4 regions of the Lamprobacter sp. genome follow, and region 4 is predicted to be linked to each of the others. Evidence: predicted binding sites of a transcription regulator. Region 4 holds the regulator's gene; each other region holds the start of a gene.
What was found. The regulator sigma-54, encoded in region 4, starts transcription at its own class of promoters, with help from an activator protein. The targets are predictions, from matches to a motif close to TGGCANGNTNCNTGCTT.
Positions count from the first base shown of each region.

Region 1: pepA (flocculation-associated PEP-CTERM protein PepA) is a predicted target of sigma-54. The motif match lies at 1,765-1,781, and genes of this name have one in related genera.
Region 2: nifL (nitrogen fixation negative regulator NifL) is a predicted target of sigma-54. The motif match lies at 2,488-2,504, and genes of this name have one in related genera.
Region 3: VBE63_RS06925 (pilin) is a predicted target of sigma-54. The motif match lies at 1,537-1,553, and genes of this name have one in related genera.

Region 1 is NZ_JAYESN010000061.1:5,166-9,316, forward strand. It holds gene VBE63_RS15635 (pectin acetylesterase-family hydrolase) at 1-11, shown strand, start outside; gene VBE63_RS15640 (FAD-binding oxidoreductase) at 13-1,542, opposite strand; gene pepA (flocculation-associated PEP-CTERM protein PepA) at 1,838-2,656, shown strand; gene VBE63_RS15650 (class I SAM-dependent methyltransferase) at 2,732-3,610, opposite strand; gene prsT (XrtA/PEP-CTERM system TPR-repeat protein PrsT) at 3,631-4,151, opposite strand, start outside.
Region 2 is NZ_JAYESN010000016.1:45,744-49,894, forward strand. It holds gene nifA (nif-specific transcriptional activator NifA) at 1-538, opposite strand, end outside; gene nifL (nitrogen fixation negative regulator NifL) at 666-2,396, opposite strand; gene rsxA (electron transport complex subunit RsxA) at 2,886-3,461, shown strand; gene VBE63_RS06360 (RnfABCDGE type electron transport complex subunit B) at 3,540-4,067, shown strand; gene rsxC (electron transport complex subunit RsxC) at 4,100-4,151, shown strand, end outside.
Region 3 is NZ_JAYESN010000018.1:37,983-42,133, forward strand. It holds gene VBE63_RS06915 (DUF3592 domain-containing protein) at 1-373, shown strand, start outside; gene VBE63_RS06920 (hypothetical protein) at 467-670, opposite strand; gene VBE63_RS06925 (pilin) at 971-1,435, opposite strand; gene VBE63_RS06930 (hypothetical protein) at 2,547-4,151, shown strand, end outside.
Region 4 is NZ_JAYESN010000005.1:71,252-75,402, forward strand. It holds gene lptC (LPS export ABC transporter periplasmic protein LptC) at 1-12, shown strand, start outside; gene lptA (lipopolysaccharide transport periplasmic protein LptA) at 44-586, shown strand; gene lptB (LPS export ABC transporter ATP-binding protein) at 586-1,311, shown strand; gene VBE63_RS02520 (RNA polymerase factor sigma-54) at 1,419-2,906, shown strand; gene hpf (ribosome hibernation-promoting factor, HPF/YfiA family) at 2,962-3,324, shown strand; gene VBE63_RS02530 (PTS sugar transporter subunit IIA) at 3,523-3,975, shown strand; gene hprK (HPr(Ser) kinase/phosphatase) at 3,994-4,151, shown strand, end outside.

The DNA of each region.
Region 1 (4,151 bases), on a different contig from region 4:
TCCTGCACTGAGCTAAGGCAGGTTATAGCGACCCGGCGCAATAATATTGTCCGGGTCGAACACCTGCTTGAGCTTGCGTATCGTCTGCCAGTAAGGGTCGTCCGCCGAGACTATCTTATCCATCATATCCACCCGCGCCCGGTACGGCGACAAACCGCGCTCGTGAATATAGGCGAGCAGGGCGTCGGCGCAGCGGCGCGCGCGCGCCGTTTGCTCGTCCTCACTGCGATCAAACAGCAGATTGATCACCGCGACCAACGAGGTAGCGGTCTCAATATTGAGCGTCATATAGAGTCGATGACCATGCGCCTCGGCGATGGCTTCCATGCCGGCGATCACCTCCATCACTAAGGTGCCATCCAAGGGTAAGGCAGGACTGATGAACAGAACGCCGCATCTTGAGTTGTCAAATTCCTCGACATCCAGGTTTGGGTGCCCGAATTGCCACATCAGATTCTGGATCGGTAGATCGGTCGGCGTTCCCAGCGCGAGCTGATGCAGTGGCCGCATGGCGTGGATCGCCGCAGCGTTGGCCCGCGCCATCGGCAGGAAGCGCAGCGCGTGGGTGACGGCAAAGCCGACATCGAGCAAGCGCTCGGTGACCACCATCACCCGCGCCAGCTTGCCGATGCGCTGGCGGATCTCGCGCAAGGAGGCACGCACTTGTCCATGATTGCCTGTGACGGCGGCGAGCGATGCCCACTCACTGGGTGCGATCAAATTCAGCACGCGCTCGGATTCAGCTAATGCCTGGGTCGCCGAGCGCCCACAGGCGTCCTTGAGGTACTGAGCAATCCCATAGGTCAGGGTCGAATGATTCCGCGCCCGGTTGCCGATATGGGTCACTGAAGTTAACAGTCCCTCGCGTTTCAACCGCGCCAAGCGGTTGATCAACTCGCCAAGGTCTTGTTCCCGATGCAGAGAGAGCGACACCGCAACCTCATGCGGCCGCCTTGGGCGAAGCCGGAAGCAGGCGCTGGTCACGATACCGAAGTTCCCCTGGTAGAACAGGCCATCAAGGATGGGGCCAAGGCCATCTGGGTGAAGATGGGCGAGCGGTGAATCCTCGCCAAGACGGCGAAACCCGGTCTTTAGAACCTCACCGGTGCCGGTGACGATCTCGAGGCCGAACAGGTCTTCGCGGCGCGGGCCGAAGTAGCCGACACCGCGATCTAGGGCGCAGCCGATGAGGCTGGTCTCGCGCCCGGCACCCGTCACGTTGAAGGTGAGCTCCGGGCAGTGCTTGGCAAGGAAATCATGCAGCTGCCCTTGGGTGACGCCCGGCTCGATGACGGCGATGGGGTGGTCCACCGAGATTGCTTCAGCGTTGAAGATGCGGTTCATACCGCTGAGGTCTACGAGCGTGTTGCCCTCGGTGACCGGGGAGCGTGAGCCGTAGCCCCAGTTATGGCCTTTTGAAATGGGGTAGAGCGAGCGGCGTTCACGCCTTGCTTGGACGATGAACTGCTGTACGCCCTCACGAGAGTTGAGTTGCGCAATCGCTTGATATGGCTGGGCATATCCCGTCACGTTATCTGGCAAGCAGTATCCGACATTCTGGGGAGGGTGGGGTGTTATCATGTTCAGCCGAGACTTAGGTATGCGTCATTTGAGAGTAGCTGGTTTGCAGCTGGACAACCATCGCCTTGCCAGATGGCTTAACCTCGCGGAGGGCGTCAGTTTATTTTACATCCGCTCTCCATCGCCAACTCTGGATCTTGGGTCATCGGTTTAAGTTGTTGATTTTATAGTTTATATGATAAGTGGCACAGCGTATGCTTGTTCTCATGTGTCGTAGCCACTTTTCTCCATGCGATAACACAGAGGTCATTTGAGCATGAACACCCAGTTCAACACATTTAAGACGTTTAGCGCGGCCGCAATCCTCGGCCTCGGAGTCACCTTTCAGGCATCAGCAGCGCCGCTGTTTACAGTTGATCCGACCGTGTTCTCTTCAGGTGCGCCAGGAACTTTTACTGCTGACCAATTAAGTGGTAGCGCATCGACACTGGTCACTCTGGATACCGTTGCCAATACGGGTGTAGGTCAAGGCTGGATCAACTTCACATCGTTCACTAATGGAGGCTCTCCGGTCCTCAGCAATGTTTCCTATGTAGGTTTTGATTGGCAGATGTGGGCAGAGTTTATCTACACTGTGGCTCCTCAAAACCCAGCCGATTCCATTGGGCCCGGCGTTAATCTCGCCATGACCAGCCTTGACTTCCAATTCTGGGGGGCTTCCGGGACTGACGTTCAATTCACTCCAAACAGCGTTAACGACATCGTCACGCCTACCGTAGATACTTCTGGAGCTGGTGTTAGCAATCTACAACTGATCGGTCAAGGCAGCCTGATTGACGGAGTGATCGAACCAACCAGCCAAGGAGGAAATGCACTGAATGCTTATTCCTCTTATAGCAATACAGCGTTCGGTAACACCTTCTTCATTGAGCCGACACCGTTCTATGATATTGCCTTTAATGATTTCAACAACACTTCACAGCAGATTGTACAAGACGGTAATTTAGTGCGTATCGTGTCCACTGGAGCTGTTGATTTTAATGGTGTACCTGTACCAACACCGGCAACACTGGCGCTCATGGGTCTTGGGTTGCTTGGTCTCAGCTTTACGTCTTGGCGTCGGCGCGCTGGCTAAATAGGAATTAACCTGCAAGCGCCAAAGCCCCGCAAATGCGGGGCTTTTTTATTCGGCGCATGAAATTGGTTATGATCAGAGAAATTGAGGTGTAGGCAGTCCCCCGAGCGAGAAGAAGTGTTTCAGATCACTGAAGTCTTGCTGCTGGGCAGGATGCAGTCCCTGAAAGATCGCCTGACACTCCTCAAGTGCTTTATTCGTCACGGTATGTCGCTCCCCTCTATGCACAACAACCATAAAGGGGACAAGCGCCGTTGAGTTGAACCGCGTGCTCGGGCCGAAGATGCCCATCGCCTGCTTAAATTCTTGCGAGGTGAAAGCGGCGCGCAGTGAATTCAGATAATCGGCTGTAAAAATCTCCGACTGCTGTTCCTTGTGTTGTTCAGCAAAGAAGCGCCGAGTCTGCTCACGCTTGAGGCGGCTGAAATCGGCAAGATAGACAGCGCCATCCGGTTTCAGCACTCTTGCTGCCTCACGAAAGGTGGCTTGAAGCACCGAAACATCAGGCAGATGATGAAGCGACATCGTTGACATCACGACGTCCATCGAGTTGTCCGTCATACCCTCCAGATTCTGGATATAACGGGTCTCGAAACGCACATTCTCTAAACCAAAGCGCTGCACCGTCTCGCCCGCCAGTTCGAGCATCTCCGGCGATGCATCCACACCGACGAAGTTGGCATCGGGATGCACGCGCGCGACCTGAGCGAGTTGGTTTGCCGGACCGCAGGCGAGATCTAGGACGTCATCACCTGGCTTGATGAGCTGGCTGAGCTGCAGTGTATGGAAGAGGTAAGTCGGAGCGATCACGCCATCCTCGCGCCCGGCAAGCATGAACGCTTCGGCTTGATCGGTATCGTCCATAATCAGCTCGGGTTCTGGTACTCGCGCATCCTGGCGCGAGGCGAGTAATTCCAGAACCAAGTGCTTGAAGAGGCTGAGCTGTGTTGACATCGGGTTAGGTTATCTGCCTGCTATTCTGGCTGAGGTAGGTTTGCTAGAAGTTTGGTGGCTTCTTCCTGTTCGCTGGTGTCGGGATGTTCGGAGACGAGTTGCTCCAACTGTAACCGCGCTTGCGCATGCTGATCGGAGGCAATCAGTGCCTTGGCAAGATGGAGGCGAATGGAGGGGTTTTTTGGGGTTAATTCAAGCGCCTGCTCTAGAGTCGCGACAGCGGCAGCCGCATCACCTTGTTCCAGTTGAATCGTCCCCTTAGTATCGAGAATGGTGCCGGCCTTGGGCGCGAGCTTGATCGCTTGGTTGATAAGGCGAAGCGCTTCTGCGGAATCACTCTTGCGAAGCAGCCAGGCGAGATTGTTGAGCGCAATCGGATTCTCGGAACCTTGCTCAAGGAGGCGACGGTAGGCGCTGATGGCTTCATCGTCGCGCTGCAGCGCAAGCAGTTGGTTCGCGAGCATCAGCCGCAACTCCTGGTCTTGCGGATGACTGGCTAGCCAGTTGGATAGCGTTTCAACCGAAGCTTCGATATCTCCCG
Region 2 (4,151 bases), on a different contig from region 4:
GCTCCTCGCGCAGCGCGCGGCGCTCAGCATCGACCGAGCGTGCCAGCAGCACCGCCTGGCCGATGAGATTGGCGACCATCTCGGCGAAACGCGCGCGCTGTTGCAGGTGCTCATCGCGCACCGACGGCTGCAGCGCGAACACCCCCACAGCAGGCCCGTCGCCGATGCGGATCGGCACGCCGATGAAGGGCAGGTCGCGGTTGAACATGCCGAGCTTGTCGAGGAAGCGGGGCTCGTCACTGACCCGTTCCAGCAGCCATTCGCGGTTGGTCTCGAGGATGTGCCCGATGACGCCCTCGCCACGGCGATAGCGCACCTTCTCGAACGGGGCCGCGTCGTCGTCGTGCAGGGCGCTGATCAGTAGATCACCGGATTCCTCGTCGAGCAGGCTGACCATGCCGAGGCAGAGACGGCCACGCTCGTGGAGGGTTTGCAGGACCGCGCGCAGGGTCTCGCTGAGCTGCAGTGAGCGACTGAGGATGCGGCTGACATCAAAGAGCGCGGCGAGCTGCGCCTCGAGCAGATCGGCCCGGTTCATGGCTGGTCCTGTTTCTGGGGGCGTACCGGCGGTTGTATTGGAGGCCGCTTCTGGGCGCGTCACGATGCGCATGTCCAGCGCTGGCGCGTCCGCGAATTCCTTGTCGTCTATCGTCACTGGATCTCGGTCAGTCACGGGGCAGGGCGTTGGTTAGGGTGACAAGGAGGCGGCAGCCATTGCTGTAGTCTGGATCAATCTCGATGCTGCCGCCATGCTGGTTGGCGATCTCCTGCGCGAGCGGCAATCCCATGCCGGCACGGCCGCGACGGTTGCGCCAGCCGATATAGAAAGGCTCGAAGGCTTTGTAGCGATCGCCGCTCGGGAAGCCCGGGCCGCTATCCTGGATGCAGACCTCAACCGCGTCATCGAGCGCGCGGGTGCTGATGTGCAGCTCGCGCTGGCCGGTTGCACCCTCCCGGGTTGCTTGCAAGGCGTTGTCGATCAGGTTCTTGAACAGCGAGCGGAGCTCGGTCTGCCGGGCGGTGATCTCGGGCAGCACATGCGCCGGGCGCCAATCGACGGTGACACCAGAGGCCAACAATGCCTCGGTTTCGAGCGCGAGGACATGGCGCACGAGCTCGTTGACGTTGACGCTGACGCCGGCCTCAATGATCTCGTCTGGGAGTGCCGCTTGCAAGGTTTTCAGCGCCTGCTCGCTGGTCTCGGTGATCTGCGCGAGGGTCGGTGCAAAGCCCTCGAGGGTACCGGCGCCATTGGCGAGCATGGCGCTGGCGGCGCGGAGCAGATTGAGTGGGGTCTGAATCTGGTAGCTGGCCGCGGTCAGTGCCTCGCGCATGCCCTGGGTCAGGCGTTGCTCGGCGATGCGGGCGCGCAGGTGCTCCAGGTGCGCGCGCTCGATCTCGCGATGGCGGGCGGTGACATCGGTGGCCAGCAGCAACAGACGCGCGTCACCATGCTTGCCGCGTCCAAAGTAGCTACGGGCGCTGCCGTCTTGCTCACTGATGCAGGTGCCGGAGCAGGAGAACCAACGCGGTCCGAGGTGGCCGGGAGCCTCGAGACTGACCTCGACATTCTTGAAGTCCTCACCTTTGCCGCTGGCGGGAACGGTACGATCGATGGGATCGAAGCCGGCCTGCTCGCGCAGCGCAGCGCGGATCAGCGGTAAGGGCTCGCGACCGCGCAGGTCGCCAAAGAGCTTCTTGTACTCCATGTTGTCGAGAATGATCTCGCCCTCGGCATCCAGCAACACCATCACCGTTGGGGCCGCGTCGAGCACATTCTCGATACGCGTCTTCTGCTGCCTGAGAGCGGAGGCCAGCTCATGCTCGCGCGTCACGTCTCGATGCATGCCGAGGAAGTAGGCAATCTCGCCGCTGCTGTTGAGCACGGGCGAGATGACCAGTTCGGCGAGGTACTCATCGCCTCCCTTACGCTGGTTGACCAGGGTGCCGGTCCAGGTCTTCTTGCGCTGGATGGTGCGCCAGAGCTGCCGGTAGATGCTGTCGGGTGTCGCATTGCTCGATAGGATCGACTGATTCCTGCCCAGTACCTCATCGCGGAGATAGCCGGTCAGGTGCTCGAAGGCTGCGTTTACATAGAGGATATTCGCCGTCGAGTCGGTGATCGAGATGGCGACTGGGGATTGCTCCACGGTCTCGAAATAGAGCCGGGGCGGCAACGGATCAGCGGCATCACCGGCCATCAGTCGGAGGGCGGTGATGACCTCGGGCGGAGTGCCTACAGGCGGCTCGCGTAGGAAGCCTTCGATGGCATTGCGCACCATCGACTCGTCGTTGTCCGAGGTGGCCATGGCAGAGGGGCTGGCAGCGATCTTTGTGGGCGGGTTGTGGTGGGGCTGCGAATGGGATGCACTGCCCTCGGGGGATGATCGAGCCATGGGTGTCTCCTCTATCCTGACCTGTCGTTGTTGTGCCTGTGCCGCGCGCAATCAGAAGCCGATGATCGGCCACGCCGCGGGCCTACTATTTAAGCATACTTCATGCCAGGTTTCATGCCGTTTTACGCGTTCTGCTGTTGCCTACTGCTGCCTTGCCCTGACTAGCCCTGACTTGCACTGCATCGACCTGCAACAGCGTCCGCCTTGTCGGTTTTACGACAATGTGCTGCACCGCAGCATCTTGGCTGTCTCGTCCACGACAGTCACGGGGCAGCTCGTTGGCATCGGTCAGTGTCACTCGGACAAAGGCAATGCCGGCCAAGGCCCGGTTTGATGCGGTTTTCGCCCAGCGCTGGATTGATCTGCGCCACTGATGGCGGTGGTTGCGGCGTGATGGCATCAGGTTTGCTTTATGACCGCCAGCCTCGAGTGCGAGCGGCCTTGGCTGCGCGCTCACTGCCAGCTTTCGGAGCGCCTTGCCGATACGCCATGACCGAATCTCTGATGCTCATCCTCGCCACCGCCCTGGTGAACAATGTGGTGCTGGTCAAATTTCTTGGCCTCTGCCCCTTCATGGGCGTCTCCGGGAAGCTTGATACAGCGCTGGGCATGGGATTGGCAACCACCTTCGTGCTGACCCTGGCTGCAGCGGCGAGTTGGCTGCTAGAGCATTGGGTGCTGGAGCCGCTGGAGATCGGCTTTCTGCGCATCCTGACCTTCATTTTGGTGATCGCGGCAGTGGTGCAGTTTACCGAGATGATGGTGCGCAAGCTCTCGCCGATGCTGTATCAGGTGCTCGGCATTTTTCTGCCATTGATTACCACCAACTGCGCGGTGCTCGGTGTGGCGCTGCTCAATGTGCAAGAGCAGCATAGCTTTGTCGAGAGCCTGCTGTATGGCTTTGGCTCGGCGCTGGGTTTCACGCTGGTGATGGTGCTGTTCGCGGGACTGCGCGAGCGCCTGGCGCTGGCGCAGGTGCCGGCGACCTTCGCCGGGGCGCCGATCGCCTTTATCGTCGCCGGGCTGTTATCCCTAGCCTTCATGGGCTTTGCTGGGCTGGCCTGAAGTTCGTGAAGCACAGGCGCTCCGGTGCGGTGACTGACGCTTTTGACTGACTCATCATCATTGGAGCATGTCGACATGATGGTTTCTGCAATCCTGAGCTTGACCACCCTTGGCCTGGGGCTGGGCGCGCTGCTCGGCGTGGCGGCACGCTTCCTGAAGGTCGAGGAGAGCCCACTGGTGGCCGAGATCGAAGCCTTATTGCCTGGATCGCAGTGCGGCCAGTGTGGTTTTCCTGGCTGCGCCCCGGCAGCAGCGGCGATTGCCGAGGGCAAGGCCCCAGTAACGCTCTGTCCGCCGGGTGGCCGGGCGTTGGTGCAGGCGCTCGCGGAACGCTTGGGGGTGAGTGTGGATCTGAGCGCCGTCGCCGAGCAGGCGCCGCAGGTTGCTTTTGTGCACGAGAAGCTCTGCGTCGGCTGCACCAAGTGCTTCAAGCGCTGCCCGACCGATGCCATCGTCGGCGCCAAGGACCAGATCCATGCGGTGTTCGAGGATGCCTGCGTGGGCTGCGGCGACTGCGCTGAGGTCTGCCCAACCGAATGCATTGAGATGCGTCCCGCCACGCTCACACCGAGCAATTGGGTCTGGCCCAATCCGCTGGCTGCATGAGCCAGAGGCTGCACTTGCTGAGAGAGTCCCGCATGCGCTTATTCAACATCCGCGGTGGTGTTCATCCGGAGGATCGGAAAGATC
Region 3 (4,151 bases), on a different contig from region 4:
TTCCTTGAAAAAAGGCTCGAGAGCGACGTCGGACGTTCGCGTTTATTATAACCTGTTGGTTCACTACACCTATGCTGTTGCTGGTCGATCTTACGTCTCCACGCGCTATTCATACGGAGACGGCGAGAGTGCGAGTCGCCGCTTCAGGGAGCGGGCTGACGCAGAAGCAGAAGCGGCATCACGTTTTCCAGGCGGTGCTGCTGTTACTGTGCATTACGACCCGAACAACCCCGCCGAAGCTGTCCTCAAGGCCGGCTGGAATTGGGGAGCCTGGGCTCCACTCTTGATCGGGCTCTTTCTTGGTGGAGCCGGCGGGCTGTTCTACGCGGTTGGCGGCCAATCAACAAAGACGTCCTCCGAATCGACAGTCTGACAGTGTTTTGGGCCTTGATCATTAAGTCGGTTGTGCTAGGCAAAGCCTGGAAGGACGGGAAGATGGCGGAAGGATAGGATGCTGGCCCTCTGATCAGCCTACGCCTGGACGCATCCTCTCTTCGACAAATTCACCCAAGCGGTTGCACTGACGCCCTAGGGCTTTGTTGGCTTCCCAAACTTGGCGGTCAGTCTTCTTCTGCTGAAGCGCGGTTTTCTGGAGCTTGCGATCCGTTTCCTTGGACTGAAGCGCGATTTCCTGGAACAGATTCAGGATCTCATCGCGGGTGACAGACATGGCACCGCTCGGCTCTGGGCCATATTTCTCGAGTCCAGCATAGCAACAACCCCGCATCGAGGACTCGAGAGCGGGGTTGGCAAGGGTGGTGGGCATCCGTGCCCGAGGCATCGTGGGTCCGGGGTGGGCTTCGGCTTGGCTCGGCTGTAGCGGCAGAGAAATTAAACTGTGCTCGCCCCCTTGTTCGCCGAAAAGAATTCGAACCTAATGGAACCTTTATTCGAACCTTATATTCATGGGGACAGAGTCTAACAGATTGTTTGAGAGAGTTAAACTGAGTTCTTGTTCAGGCACTAGTTACTAACTATCATCATCACTACCACCGGCGGCAACACTGCGGCACTCGGCAGGAACTATATTGAGGCAAGCATCGGCATTAGTAGTACATGTCCAGACGACACTGTAATCGTCATTCATAGTAGGTTTAAGAATGATCGCGCAAGCATCTGTACCACCGGCGCCTTGTGTTGAAGTAACCGTAATCGTACCTGATTCATCATCGCATGTTGATGATGCGACGTTGTCTGTCTTAACAGTTAGGTTTGAATAACCAGCACAATTACCCGTCGTTTTAATCTCGCCAGCATTGGCAATATTCTCGCTTATAGTAGCCTTAGCTGATGCAGCTGCAACAAGAGCTTCAGAAATGCGTGCCCTTTTTGTGAAATCTTGATAAGCCGGCAAAGCAATCGCCGCCAAAATACCAATGATCGCCACGACGATCATTAGCTCGATCAAAGTAAAACCTTGTTGATGCTTACGCATAAGAAAATCCCCGTACAGAAACAGAGAAAACAAAATCGATCCACCATCACCAGCGACCGAGCGAAATCAGCAATAGGCTTCGTGCTGGCTCGCGAAATATTAAGCAGCGGCCATGCCAAGTGACGCCGAAACCCCAACAAGGGGGCGCGGCATTCAGGCGAAACTACGATCTCAATCTCTTAGCCCATCACCAAGGCCGGGCATTACCCAGGCTCGCCGCCACTCCAAGGATTGCACGCCACCCCAGTCGTGATGAAAAATCAGCGTCTTTAGCACTTAGGTACGAGGATGTGGCCCCGTCTCAAGGCCGTGATGAGACGGGGTAATCCCCCGTCTCAAGCTAGCATGCGAGACGGGTCACCCAGTCTCAAAGGTGCCCGTTCAGCCTTCGATGTTGCGTTACTTGATGTTTGGCAAGATTTAGCAACGTTTGCCATTGTCCCGCTCAGGCAGTCATGGCAACGATGAATGTTTCTTTAGCGGATGCGATGACGGCTAGGGTCGATGAATGCTCGCGCTCAGGTCGCTTCAGCAATGCCAGCGATGGTGTGCGCGCTTTCATTGACCGCGCCAGCCGAGGTTGGCCAGGCTGGCCACCGAACTGGAATCCTCGCGAGATCGCTGCATCGAACGCGCCGGACACGCGTTCCTCGCTCTCTGTCTAATCCTCGCCGTCCTGGCGCTGATTTACGCCCTGAAGGAAACGCTAAAAGCTCGGACGCGGGCGGGGGGCCTGATGCCGGTGGCCGACCCGTCGCCGTCCGCAACCCGCGCTGGGCGGCAAGTCGTATGGGAATATCTGGGCGATCCCGACCCGCGCAGTCAGATCGAGGCGAGCCAGCGAATACGACGCAAAAGTTGGCGGTGGGTGTTAGCGGTGGGTGTTAGCGATCATGCTGGCCGTCGGCATCGTGCCGGTGCTGGCCTACGGGGGGTGGGGCCTCTTCTATCCGGGATTGGTGTTGGTAATCGGAGGCAGGTTAATCGAGATCGTCTATTTGCGGTAGGCTCGCGGCTTAACAGTGGGTTGATCGAAGCGGCCCTCGAACAGGTTGGAGAATGATAAGGGTGATCGACGTTATGCTGGCGATGACGTTCCGAGTGTTGCGGGATGGCGTCTGAAACATCCCAAGCCGAGAGACCCGCCTGGTGGGTCTACGTCCTAGCGCTGATGCTGGCGCTGCCCGGCGTTTGGCTGTTCGGAACCCTGGTGAATCTGTTCGAGCGGGCGGGGGCCGATGTTCTCTCGGCCTGGCTCGGGGCGCTGGCCGCCGGTGGCGTGCTGGGCGTGCTGGCGTTCGGGTTCGCCTCCCGCTGGCCCTGGCACGGCCTGCTCTGGGGGCTGCTGCTGGCCGCGCCGACGCTGTTGGCCATGGCGCTTTGGCTGGGTGTCAATCAGGCGCGGGTCGATGCCGCGCTGCTGTTCGAGGTCGCGGGCAATCTGGTGGTGCTGGCCGCGCACGCGGCGCTCGGCGGTCGCTGGGGCCAGCGGCGGTGCCAGCGCTCCCAACGGTTGACGCTGGCCAAGCGACCTTTTGGGAACGTGATCCCAGCCAGGGCGAACGCGCTTTCTACACCAGCGCCCGACCCGTCGCCGGAATGGCTTGCTTCATTGCTGATTCCAGTGCTGGTGGGGCTTGGCTGTTTGAGCCTGCTGATGGTCCTGGGATGGAGTCTGCTGGCAGGCCAGGGCCAAGCGCGGACCATCGCCTTCTCGCTACTGCTGGCGGGCGGGTGTCTCTGGTCCGCGTGGCACATTCGGCTGGCGTGGAACCAGCGTCGGGTCTTGCTGGCGGAGCGCCCGGAGACACTGGCCATCGGCGCGACCGTCCGTGCCTGGTTGCCGATCGTCGGGTTCGCGCACGGGGCGTTCAATCTGGTCGTGTTCGCGATCCTCGGACTGGCCGTCGGGGTCAGTGTACTGTTCGGCGCGTTCGCCGGCGAGCTGACCGGTTTCTTGCTCAGCGCGCCCCAGTTTCTCGTCTTTTGGTTTCTCCTTGGAGGTCTCTCCGCGCGGCTACGCCCGGCGGTTCCACGCAACGCGAAAGGTTGGGATCAGGGGTCCGGTTACTATTTTCTGTTGGGATTCGCGGCCATGTGGCTGGGTATCGCGGGTTCCATGCAGGCGGTCGAGGTTGGGTCCTTGCAGCGCGCCGAGGTGGTCGATGGTGTGCGCTTGGGCGAACTGCCGGCCTACGGCGGGCGCAACGCGCTGCTCGGCGTCGAGAACGTGGTTCCCGCGCGCCTGCCGATCCAATCCCACGGCTGGCGCAAGTACGTCAAGGAAGGTCCCGACCGGTATTATCGAGTCTATGTGGTTCCGTTGACCGAGCGCCGGGGCGCTGTTGGATCGGACTCGGTGACGCCGGACAATGCCTGTATCTGGCTGGGTATTCGAACCGACGACCGAGCGCATCGCGGCGACTTGCGGAGCCTGCGCGAATCGCCGCGCTGGCTGCGCGAGGTGACTTGGGGGCCTGTTACGACCCGCGACTACGAAGGACGCTACCACCGCGCCATCGGCGGCCCGAGCGACGCCGAGCGCGGCTGCCGGCCCCTGGTGTTCCAGGCCGTCGCCGCACCCGAGACGTTGCGCGCCGATGCCTGGCGGCAACTGGCGCTGTACTTCGGCATCGGCAACCTGGTCCCGCTGCTGCTTCTGCTGGGCTACGGACTCTGGCGGTTGGACCGACTGGGCACGGATGAAATCCTGATC
Region 4 (4,151 bases):
CAACGACGATGATGCAGGATGAATGCACGATGAGGAGAGGGTCATGAGCCCGAAGCAATGCTGCGGTTGGGGGCGGACTCTGCTGTTAGGTCTGGCGTTGGCAACGGCGACCTCCACGAGCGCGCTCGAGTCGGATCAGTATCAGCCGATGTATATCGAGGCTGATGCCGCAGAGCTCGACGAGAAACAGTTGACCAGCCTCTACATCGGCCATGTCGAGGTCACCCAGGGCAGCCTGTTCATCCAGGCCGACGAGGTGCTTGTGCATCACAAGCCAGACCGCCGTGCTGAGAAGATCATCGCAATCGGTCAACCGGTGCGTTATCGGCAGCTGCTTGATGATGATCCGGAAGAGGTCAAAGGCCGCGCGCTGCGGATGGAGTACGAGGCTGACCGCGAACAGCTGACCCTGATCGATGAGGCGGTGTTGATCCAAGGCGAGGACCGTTTTGCGAGCGATCGCATCGTCTACAATCGGATCACCAAGCGCGTGACTGCGGGTAGCAGCGCCCAAGGCCGCGAGCGAGTGAAGATTCGGATCGAGCCCGAGTCGGAGCCCGCTTCACGGCCAGCATCGGCTCCCTGATGGCGATCCTCGAGGCGCGTGCGCTGGCCAAGACCTATCGACGACGGCGCGTGGTTGATGGTGTTGATCTGGCTGTCGATGCCGGTGAGGTCGTGGGCCTGCTGGGACCAAACGGGGCCGGTAAAACCACCAGTTTCTACATGATCGTCGGGCTCGTCGGCGCTGACGCTGGTCGCATCAGGCTCGATGCCGAGGACATCACCCATCGGCCAATGCACGCGCGAGCGCGGCGGGGTCTCAGCTATCTGGCACAGGAGCCATCGGTCTTCCGTAAACTCTCGGCTCGGGATAATCTGATGGCGGTACTCGAGATGCGCGACGACACGAGCCGCGAGGATCGCCGGCAGCGCTGCGACGAGCTGCTTGATGAGTTGGGCATTGGCCATGTGGCCGATTCACTTGCGCTCAGCCTCTCCGGTGGTGAGCGCCGGCGGCTCGAGATCGCGCGCGCGCTTGCGGTTGAGCCCAAGGTCATGCTGCTTGATGAGCCCTTTGCTGGGGTCGATCCCATCGCGGTAGGCGATATCAAGCAAATTATCAGTCATTTACGCGATCGTGAGATTGCTGTGCTGATCACCGATCATAATGTTCGGGAGACGCTCGACATCTGCGACCGGGCCTATATCATCAACGCCGGCCGAGTCATTGCCAGCGGAGCGCCGGCGGTGTTGCTGCAAGATACGCAGGTGCGGGCGGTCTATCTTGGCGAGCACTTTCGACTCTGAAGACCTTGGTAGAAACCAGGAGATCTAAGCTTGGCGCTGCGACTGAGCCACCTTTTCGTCTAGACTGCAAGCCAATAAGGCCTTTTGTACCCGCATAGCCGCTCGGAATGAAGCAAAGCATCCAGCTCCGTCTTGGTCAGCAGCTGACCATGACGCCGCAGCTCCAGCAAGCCATCAAGCTGTTGCAGCTCTCCACGCTCGACCTCCAGCGCGAGATCCAAGACGCGCTCGAGTCTAATCTGATGCTGGAGACCTCGGACGAAGATCAGGTTGGGCGAGAGGATGCGGGGGACACCGCTGGCGAGACTGCTGAGTTGCGCCAAGCACAGACCGATGCCTCCGTCGATGCCGAGGTTCCCGCTGAATCGAGCACGCTGCCCGATGATCTGGCGCTCGACAGCGAGTGGAGTGATACCTTCGACAGTGATCCTGGCGCCCAGTATGCCGGCCCTTCAGGTTCCCCTGGGTCGAGCGCGTCTGGCGATGTCGACCTCTTTGCGCAGCAGTCGAAACCACAGACGCTGCACGACCATCTCGAGTGGCAGCTCAATCTGGGCCGCCTTGGGGCGCGTGACCGCCTGATCGCCGAGGCGCTGATCGATGCGATCGATGCGGATGGCTATCTTCGGCTCGATCCCGCCGAGCTGCTTGAGACGCTGGATCTGGAGGATCTCGAGCTCGACGAGATCGAGGCCGTGCTGCATGGCATTCAGGCCCTCGATCCCGCTGGGGTTGGTGCTCGCGATCCGCGCGAATGCCTGTTGCTGCAACTACGCCAGCTGCCGCCGGAGACGCCAGATCGCGCGGGTGCGCTGAAGATTTGCGACAGCTTGTTCGACGCGCTGGCGCGCAACGATCTGGATGAATTGCGCCGTCACACCAAGCTTTCCGACCTTGATCTGGCGCGCTCGTTAACGCTGATCCGGTCGCTGCAGCCGCGGCCAGGCTCCCTGATCAGTGACCATCGGACAGACTATGTGATTCCTGATGTGTTGGTGCGTAAGCAGGCTGGTGTGTGGCAAGTCGAGCTAAATCCTGAAACTCAGCCTAAACTGAGAGTGAACGAAGACTATGCAAAGCTGATCCGGCGCGCCGATGATGGGGCCGAGAATGTTTGCTTGAAGACGCATCTGCAGGAGGCCCGTTGGTTTATCAAGAGTCTGCTCAGCCGCAACGATACGGTGCTGCGAGTGGCGGCGAAGATCGTCGAGCTACAGCGCGATTTTTTCGAGTACGGCGAGGAGGCCATGCGTCCGCTGATCCTCAGAGATGTCGCAGACTCGCTCGAGCTCCACGAGTCGACCGTCTCACGCGTGACCACGCAGAAGTACATGCATACGCCGCGTGGTACGCTGGAGTTCAAATATTTCTTTTCCAGTCATGTCGGCACGGCATCGGGCGGAGAATGCTCTTCGACCGCGATTCGTGCCTTTATCCGCAAGCTGGTCGCCGCCGAGGCGGCGAACAAACCGCTGAGCGACAGCAAGATCGCCGGCATCCTGTCCGAACAGGGGATCAATGTCGCGCGACGTACTGTCGCCAAGTACCGCGAGGCAATGGGTATCCCACCCTCGAATGAGCGCAAGCGCCTTTAGCTGCAGCGCTGAATGTCTGCCGCTAAGGCTCGCCTGCAAACCCAGGAGTGACGCAATGCAAATCAACCTCACGGGCCATCATGTCGATATTACCGAACCGCTGAAAGGCTACGTCGAGAGCAAATTCGAGCGCCTAGAGCGCCACTTCGATCACGTGATCAAAGTGCATGTGATCCTGAGCGTCGAGAAACTACGGCAGAAGGCCGAGGCCCGCATCCACATGAATGGCGCCGATGTCTTCGCCGATGCCGTTCATGAAGACATGTATGCGGCCATTGATGGGCTGATCGACAAGCTCGATCGCCAGGTGCTGAAGTATAAGGAGAAGCGCCAGAGTCATCGCGGTAGCGCCACCAAGACGGCTGCCGAAGGGGAGACGGTCAGCGGTGAGCTAGACGATGAGCAGGATGATCTATGAGACGCCACTGCACTGAGCGATGCTCAGGCTGCTTGCAGCGATGAGCGTCTGGTCAATGACTGTGCCGGAGCGGGATGTGAGGCGCTCCGGCCTCCTTTGCGATGCTGCTAGGCTGATGCCTCTGCCGTTGTTGTCCTTATCCAACCAGGCCGTACTGCGTCCTGCATGCGAAGATCACTTTATTTGGAGCGACGGTCGATGTTTCCCCCCAGCCTGATTACTGAGCCGCGCATCCGCTGTCGTGTCGAGGTCACGAGCAAGAAGCGATTGCTGGAGGCCTTGGCCGAGCTCTTGGCGAGTGCGGGTCTGCAGTGTTCTTCAGCCTCTGTCTTCGACCTGTTGAACGATCGCGAACGGCTCGGTAGCACGGGCTTAGGCGAGGGCATCGCGCTTCCGCATGCGCGCATCCAAGGCATCGACACGGCCATTGGCGCCTTCGTGCAGTTGAGCCAGGGCGTCAGCTTTGATGCGCCGGATGATCGTCCGGTTGACCTCGCCTTTGGCCTATTGGTGCCACAGGAGGCAACCGATGCCCATCTGAATCTGCTGGCGAGCCTTGCCGAGCGCTTTAGCAATCCGCAACTGCGCGCGGCACTTCGGGCTGCCGATGATGCCAGTACGTTGCTGGACTTATTGCAGCGTCACGCTTAAGGCTGGCTCGTCGCACAGATGCCCCCCGTCGATACCTTGCAAGGCCTGATTGAGCACCTCGGGCCGAGGCTTGGGCTGCGTTGGCTAACCCCCATACCGGATCAGCCGCGCGCCCTGGTCAATACGGACTCACTCGCTGGGGCGGCCCAGAGTCTGGTCGGCTCGCTCAACTGCAT